Regions from separate parts of the Dongia sp. genome, predicted to be linked through region 2. Evidence: predicted binding sites of a transcription regulator. Region 2 holds the regulator's gene; the other holds the start of a gene.
What was found. The regulator PhoB, encoded in region 2, activates phosphate uptake and scavenging genes when phosphate is short. The targets are predictions, from matches to a motif close to TNTCATAAAACTGTCA.

Region 1 (4,209 bases), on a different contig from region 2:
CGCGCCTGCGCCGCTTGCTGGGCATGGTCGAATGGGCCCTCGAGTTCACCGATCTCGAAGCCTTGAAGTCCTATATCGACCTCTATGATCCCGGCCAGTGGCTCAGCCGCGCCGCCCAGGTCAAGGACCCGGACGAGGCGCACGGCCTTCGCGCGGTCGCCGAGCACCTGGAGCATGAGAACGTCTACAACCGGCTGGCCAAGATCTACCGCGTGTTCCAGCGCGACATGATGGACCTGCGCGACGGGCTGGCGCTGGTCGGCCTGCCGAAGCCGAAGATTGACGCCGAGGTCCGCGCCAACCTGCGGGTGCTGCACGGCATCCGCATCGCGCTGATCATGCGGATCTTCAGCCTGGCGATCCATGTCCCGGACTTCTCGCAGCAGCACAACATCACCCGCGAGCAGTTGCTCACCAAGATCTTCCACCTCGAGATCGATGACGCGATGCGCAAGCTCGCGACCATCTTCCCGAAGGTCGAGGAGACCAAGTTCGAAGGCGACTTCGGCGAGATCGCGACCTATGTCGGCGACTGGACCCAGACCTACGAACGCGAGCATGCCCGGATCTTCCAGCCGATCGCTGGTCTCTACACCCTGATCCTGCGGGTCAGTTCGGGCGTCACGCACACCATCGGCGCGATGGGGTAGGGGGCGGCGCCCCCTCCCTATCGATTTTACCGGATCGCCATCCGGGCGCCGATTTGCGATAACCCCTGGCAAAGAACGAGAGTCAGGGGATTCCCATGCAGGTCGCCTACCAGCCGAAACCGTCGGCCGCCGCCGTCATCGCCGTGCTCGTGCCGGAGGGCGGCAAGCTCGGCGCGCGGGCCTTGGTGCTCGACACCCAGCTCGGCGGTGCCATTGCCCGCGCCGTCACCGCCCCGGCCTTCAAGGCCAAGCGCGAGCAGATCATCGAGCTCATCGCCCCGGCCAAGGATGGCCCGCGCCGGGTGCTGATCGCCGGCGCCGGCGCACCGAAGGAGTTGAGCGCCAGGAACGCCCGCAGCCTCGGCGGCGCCATCGCCGCGCGGCTGATGGCGGTGCATGAGCCGGAAGCCGACCTGCTGATCGACTTGCCGAAGGGGACGCCGCTCGGCGAGGGGGAGCTCGCCGCCAACCTGGCGCTGGGGATTCGCCTGCGCAACTACCGCTTCGGCAAGTACCTCACCCAGGACAAACCCGACAAACCCAAGCTGCTGACCGGCGCCACGCTGGTCACGGCCAAGACCGCCGAGGCGAAGAAGCTCGACCAGCGCCTGGCCGCCGTGGCCGAGGGTGTGCATTTCGCCCGCGACCTCACCAACGAGCCGCCCAACGCGCTCTACCCGGAAGAGTTCGGCGCGCGCATGAAGGGCCTCGCCAAGCTCGGCGTGAAGATCGAGGTGCTCGACGTCGCGGCGATGAAGAAGCTCGGCATGGGCGCGCTCCTCGCGGTCGGCGGCGGCTCGCAACGCCCGCCGCGGTTGCTGGTCCTGCAATACCACGGCGCAAAGCAGACGAAAGAAGGCCCGATCGCCTTCGTCGGCAAGGGTGTCTGCTTCGATGCCGGCGGCCTCTGCCTGAAAAAGCCCTCGGGCATGATCACCATGAAAGGCGACATGGCCGGCGGCGCCGCGGTGGTGGGCGCGATCCACGCCCTCGCGACACGCAGGGCCAAGGTCAACGCCGTCGGCGTCGTCGGCCTGGTCGAGAACCTGCCCTCAGCCACCGCCTACAAGCCGGGCGACATCGTCACCACCATGTCCGGCCGCACCATCGAGGTGATCGACACCGATGCCGAAGGCCGCCTGGTGCTGGTCGACGCGCTCTATTACACGGCGACCCGCTTCAAGCCGCGGTGCATCGTCGATCTCGCGACACTCACTTATGCCGTGATGGCGGCAGTCGGCGGCGCCTACGCCGGCATCTTCTGCAACGATGAGCGCCTGAACCGCCGCCTCACTAGCGCCGGCGAAGCCACCGGCGAGCGCCTCTGGCGCCTGCCGATCGACGGCTATTACGACCAGAACCTGGAATCCGGCATCGCGGATTTCCGCCATCACTCGCCCGACGATGAATCCGCCGATGCGGCCCATGCCGCCGCCTTGCTGAAGAATTTCGTCACCGACCGCCCCTGGGCGCATCTCGACATCGCCAGTAAGGAATTCACCGGCAAGGACCGCCCGCTCACGCCCGCCGGTGCCACCGGCTATGCGGTCGCGCTGCTGGAGGAGTTCGCGGCAGGGCTGGAGTAGGCTTTCCTTGCCGTCCTAACCGCACGGAAACGTGTCGCTTTCCCGCTCGCGCGACTCGCGCCCGGTCGTGTTACAGTTTTGTGACACCGTTTCGTAACGGGAATGAGCCGCCGGCCTCGTTGCGGCGTTGGACAAGCCATGGAATTCCTTCTCCACCTCTTCGGCGCGGTCGCGCTGCTGCTCTGGTCGTTGCGCATGGTGCGGACCGGGGTGATGCGCGCCTATGGCAGCCAGCTCCGGCATTGGGTCGGGCTGGCGATGACCAACCGCTTCCGGGCGCTGGGTGCCGGCATCGTCACCAGCCTGCTGCTGCAATCCTCCAGCGCCACCGGGCTGCTGACCTCGTCCTTCGTCACCCGCGGCATGGTGGGCGCGGCCTCGGCGCTGGCGATCATGCTGGGCGCCGATCTCGGCACCAGCCTGGTGACCCAGGCCTATTCGTTGCCGGTCTACATCCTCTCGCCGGCGCTGATCCTCATCGGCTACATCATGTTCAACAAGCTGGAGAGCACGCGGCTCCGCGATCTCGGCCGCGCCGGGATCGGCCTCGGCCTGGCGCTGCTGGCGCTGCATCTCATCACCGAGGCGGCCGAGCCGATCCGCGAGGCGCCGCTGCTGCCGCAGATCCTGAACCTGATGTCCAACTCGCCCGTTTTCGGCGTCATCGCCGGCGGCATCCTGACCGTGCTCTGCGCCTCCTCGATCGCGGTGGTGCTGCTGGTCGCCTCGCTGGTGAAGATCGGCATCCTGCCGGTGCCGCTGGCGCTGGCCTTCGTGCTCGGCGCCAATCTCTGCGCCGACGTGATGGCGATGCTGGCTTCGATGGGCGATCCGCCGGAGGCGCGCCGGGTCCAGCTCGGCAACATGGTCTTCCGCGGGATCGGCGTCATCGCGATCCTGCCCTTGCTGCCGCTGATCGTGCCGCTGCTGCCGCTGCTGCCGGATTTCGGCGGCGGCGCGATGCGACAGATCCTGGACTTCCATGTCGGCTTCAACCTGGTGCTGGTCCTGGTCTTCATCGGCCTGATCGGCCCAGTCTCGCGCCTGACCCGCAAGCTGATGCCCGATGCCACCAAGGCCGACGATCCAGCACGGCCGCGCTATCTGGCCGCCAGCGCCGTGGATTCGCCGTCGATCGCGCTGGCCAATGCCTCGCGCGAGGCGCTGCGCATGGGCGATGCGGTGGGTGAGATCCTGCACCTATCGCTGCAGGCCCTGCGCTCTGACGACCGCAAGATTATCAAGCAGGCCAGCGACCTCGACTCCCTGGTCGACCGCTTGAACGAAGCGATCAAGCTCTACCTCACCAAGGTCAGCCGCGAGAGCATGAGCCCGGAAGACCACCGGCGGGTGATCGATCTCATCACCTTCACCACCAACCTCGAGCATATCGGCGACATCGTCGACAAGAACCTGATGGAGCTCGCCGCCAAGAAGGTGAAGTACAAGCTGAAATTCTCACCCGAAGGGGCCGAGGAGATCGAGGGCATCCACGACCGCCTCAACGGCAACCTGCAGCTTGCCATGAACGTCTTCATGACCGGCGATCTCGACCTCGCCCGCAAGCTCTTCGCCGAGAAGCAGGCCTTCCGCGAGCTCGAGCGCCAGGCCTCCGAGAGTCATCTCGAGCGCCTGCGCGAGGGCCGCGTCGAGAGCATCCAGACCAGCGGTCTGCACCTCGACATCCTGCGCGACCTGAAGCGGATCAACTCGCATCTCGCTCTGGTCGCCCAGCCGATCCTGGAAGCCAAGGGCGAGCTCAGCCCCTCCCGCCTCAAGGACGCCTGATCTCCGAATCGTCACATCCCGCCCGGATCTTGATGCACATCAAACAAGGAAGGGGCAGGTTGTGCCACCATCCTCGCGATCGCTCGGTGCCTCAAAGACACGCGCGGGCACCTGTGCGAAGGAGTCCGGGACATGGCCGTCCTCATGATCACCACCTGGCTGGCGCTGCAGCTTCCCACCGGCAT
Region 2 (4,209 bases):
ACCCAGGCGATCCAGAACCTGGTCGATAACGCGATCAAATACAGCCCGGAGGGCGGCGAGGTCCGGGTGCGCTTCGAGCGGATCGAGGATCCGGTCGCCTGCCGGGAAAAGCTGCAGGGCATCCGCTCGCCCAAGGCGATGATCTCGCTGAGCGTCACCGACCAGGGCGAAGGCATCGCCAAGGAGCATATCCCGCGCCTGACCGAGCGCTTCTACCGGGTCGATGCCGCCCGCTCCCGGGAGCTCGGCGGCACCGGGCTCGGCCTCGCCATCGTGAAGCATATCGTCAACCGGCACCGGGGCAGCCTGGATATCGAGTCGGAGCCCGGAAAAGGCAGCTGTTTCATGCTGTTCCTGCCCGCCGACGGCTGAGGCGCGCGCCCCGGACCGGCCCTTTGGGCTTCGTCACGGAAGCGTCATACAAGGGCAACATTCGCGTCATTGGAGGGACTTAAATTGCCGGGCGCGGACAGCTGCGTCCGAGTCCATGGTGCTTGCCTTGGGCATTCATAAAACTGTCACAAAACGGTAGTATCTATGCCGAACAAAGCTTTGGACGCCGCGACCGAGAATCCGAACATGGCCCATGACCACACGGTGAAGAGCTTCGACGTCGAGCTGCGACGCCTGGTGCAGGAGATCGCCCAGATGGGCGGCCTGGCCGAGGAGCAGCTCGCCCAGGCGATCGACGCCCTGGCGCGGCGCGATTCCGAGGCGGCGAGCAAGGTGATCGAGAGCGACCGCCGCATCGACACGATGGAGCATGAAGCAGGCAATCTCGCGGTCCGCATCCTGGCCTTGCGCCAGCCGATGGCGACCGATCTGCGCGAGGTGGTGGCCGCGATCAAGATTTCCTCGGACATCGAGCGCATCGGCGATTATGCGAAGAACATCGCCAAGCGCGCGCTGCAATTGAACCAGCTCGGCCCGTTGCGTCCGGTCTCCTCGATTCCGCGGATGGGGCGCCTGGCGCAGCAGATCGTGAAAGACGTGCTCGACGCCTATGTCGAGAAGGACGCGGCGCTGGCCGTCGCCGCCTGGCGGCGCGACGAGGAGATCGACGATCTCTACACCTCGCTGTTCCGCGAATTGCTGACCTACATGATGGAAGACCCGCGGAACATCGGGCCTTCGACCCATCTGCTCTTCATTGCCAAGAACATCGAACGCATCGGGGACCACGCCACCAACATCGCCGAGACCGTCCACTTCCTGGCGCTCGGCCGCACGATCGATGAAACCAGACCCAAGGGCGATACCACGAATGTTGCACTCGATGGCTGACCGCACCCGTCCCGCGCATAACGGACGGGAGACTGATCGCGACCCTGCCAACCGGCCGACCGTGCTGGTGGTCGAGGACGAGCCGGCGCTGCTGGCGCTGCTGCGCTACAACCTCGAAAGCGAAGGCTACCGGGTCCTCGAGGCCAAGAACGGCGAAGAGGGCCTGACCCTGATCCGCGAGACCAAGCCGGACCTGGTTTTGCTGGATTGGATGCTGCCCTTCCTGTCCGGCATCGAGGTCTGCCGGCAGATGCGGCGCCTGCCGGATTTGAAATCGATCGCGGTGATCATGCTCACCGCCAAGAGCGAGGAGGCCGACAAGCTTCGGGGCCTGGAGGTCGGCGCCGACGATTATGTGACCAAGCCGTTCAGCCCGAGCGAGCTGATGGCGCGGGTGAAAGCGGTGCTGCGCCGGGCCCGGCCGCAGCTCTCGACCGAGACCTTGGCCTACAAGGATCTCTCGATGGATCTCGCGACCCATCGGGTGAAACGGATGGAAAAGGATGTGCATCTCGGCCCGACCGAGTTCCGCCTGCTGCGCTTCCTGATGGAGAACCAGGGCCGCGTGTTCTCGCGCGAGCAGCTCCTGGACCATGTCTGGGGCCGCGACATCTATGTCGAGCCGAGGACCGTGGACGTGCATATCCGGCGCCTTCGGAAGGCGATCAACATCGAAGGCGCCGCCGACGTGATCCGCACCGTGCGCGCCGCCGGCTATTCGCTCGACGTCGAGGGCTGAGCGGCACCGGCAAGGCAATTTTCCCTATTTCACGGCGAAATTAAGGGAATTTAAAGCGAATCATCGGAACTTCTTCCTCTCAAGAACGAGAGGGGCGAAATCCCGGTGCACCCGGCGCTTTCTTCGCGACGCAATATCCTGCTGGGCGCGGCCGCTTTGGTCGCGGCGGGCGGCGTCTTCGCCTGGCGCACGCTTGCACCCAAGCCGGTGCATAGCCGGATAGTCGTCGCCGATTCCGCGGCCGTCGCCTCGGCGTTGTTCTACGTGGCCCGCGACCAGGGTTACTTCGCCGCCGAGGGCATCGCGCTCGAGACCATCAAGACCAACAGCGGCAAGGAAGCGCTGGAGCTGGTCGCCAAGGGCCAGGCCGATCTCGGCATGGTCGCCGAGGCGCCGTTCGTGCGGGCGATCGCCGCCGGCGTTCCGGCGCGGATCGTCGCCACCGTCGAGACCTCCGAGCGCAACACCGGCATCATCGTGCCGGATCAAAGCCCGATCCGGGCGCCGGCCGATCTCAAGGGCAGGCGCGTCGGCTTCTGCCCGGGCACCGCGAGCGAGTATTTTCTCAACGTCTTCCTGGCGGCGAACCTGCTGGCCGAGAGCGACCTCCAGGCGGTGCCCGTCACCCCGAAGGATGCCCATCAGGCGCTCGCCGCCGGCACGGTCGATGCGCTTTCCGGCTGGCAGGAGATCCGGGCCCATGCCGACAAGGCGCTCGGGCAGCGCACCCGCATCTTCTATGCCCAGGGAACCTATCTCGAGACCTGGAACCTGGTCGCTCTCGCCGGCTTTCTCGACGCCAATCCGCAGGCGGTCGAGGGATTCATCCGTGCGCTTCTGAAGGCGCAGAGCTTCGTCGCCGCGAATCAAGAAGCCGCGATCACCATCGCCGCGCAGGCGATCGGCATCGACCGCGCGACCATCGCCGAGATGTGGCCGGACTATGCCTTCGACCTCAGCCTCGACCAGGCGCTGATCGCCAATCTCGAAGGCCATTGGCGGATGCTGACCGAGCAGGACGCCTCGACCCCGATGCCCGACTTCATGGCGGAGCTCGCCCCCAATGCCCTGCAGGCGGCAGATGCCAGCCGCGTCACCTATCTTCGCTAGACGATCGGCCGCGCAACCATGATCTCGGGCATGATCTCCGCCATCGGCGTCAGAACCAAGCTTCGCCTGAGCATCGGCCTGCTCGGCGCGATCGTCGTGGTCAGCGCCGTCATGATCAGCTATGCGCTGCAGACGGTGAACGCGGCCCTGCGCACCTCGAAAGCGGCGGATCTCGCGATCCAGCGCGTGCTCGAGCTGAACCAGCTGACCACCGAGATCGAGTTCAACTGGGAGAAGCGGCCGATCGCCCGGTGGCTGGAGGTGCAGCGCGCGCTCAACCAGTCGATCGACGATCTCGCCGGCCTGCCGCACCAGCCCGACGAGGCGGCGCTGCAGGATCGCCTGCGCCACAACAGCGTCGACATCGCCTTGTTGTTCCAGCGCTGGACCAATTCCGGCCGGGCGGTCTCCGGTCCGGCGCAGCAGCCCGAAGTTTCGCGGTTGATCGCCAGCAGCATCATCATTCGCCTCCGCGCCATGGAAGCGATCACGCATCGGCTGGTCGATCGCAGCAACGAAGCCGTCGCCGCCCAGGTCACCCAGCTTGCGGTCCTGCTGGCGCTGTGCCTCTGCGCCATGACCGGCGCGATTGCGGCGCTGTTCCTGGTGAAGCGCCGCATCGTCTCCTCGATCGACAGCTTCGGCCGGGCGATGACCGCGGTCGGCGAGGGTCAGGAAGCCGTCCCGCTGCCGAGCCTCGGCCGGGACGAGTTCGGCCGGCTGGCGCAGACTTTTAACGCGATGCACGAGAGGCTCCGCAAGTCGCGCAGCGCATTGAGCGACGCCAACGACAAGCTGATCCGCGAAGCCGGCGAGCGACAGGCGGCCGAGGCACGCTTCCGCGCCGCGGTCGACGTCATGGAAAGCGGCTTTGCCCTGTTCGACGCCGACGACCGCCTAGTCGCCTGCAATGCCGGCTTCACCGATCCGGGAACCAGGGCGCGGTTCGGCAATCCCGAGGGCCGCAGTTTCGAGGAGATCTTCAGCGCCTTCGCCGCGGCGGAACTGACCGCCACCGAGGCGCTGGAGGATCGCGACGCCTGGCTCCAGAAGCGCTTGGCGCTGCATCGCAACCC

Region 1: a site for PhoB is predicted at 2,307-2,322, ahead of ACH2CY_RS18480 (Na/Pi cotransporter family protein). Genes of this name have one in related genera too.

The regions. Positions count from the first base shown of each region.
Region 1 covers NZ_JAYRKD010000019.1:54,027-58,235, forward strand. Annotated here, with positions in the region: gene ACH2CY_RS18470 (phosphoenolpyruvate carboxylase) at 1-650, shown strand, start outside; gene ACH2CY_RS18475 (leucyl aminopeptidase) at 746-2,236, shown strand; gene ACH2CY_RS18480 (Na/Pi cotransporter family protein) at 2,375-4,024, shown strand.
Region 2 covers NZ_JAYRKD010000002.1:271,973-276,181, reverse strand. Annotated here, with positions in the region: gene ACH2CY_RS03095 (ATP-binding protein) at 1-372, shown strand, start outside; gene phoU (phosphate signaling complex protein PhoU) at 580-1,284, shown strand; gene phoB (phosphate regulon transcriptional regulator PhoB) at 1,277-2,023, shown strand; gene ACH2CY_RS03080 (ABC transporter substrate-binding protein) at 2,129-3,133, shown strand; gene ACH2CY_RS03075 (diguanylate cyclase domain-containing protein) at 3,164-4,209, shown strand, end outside.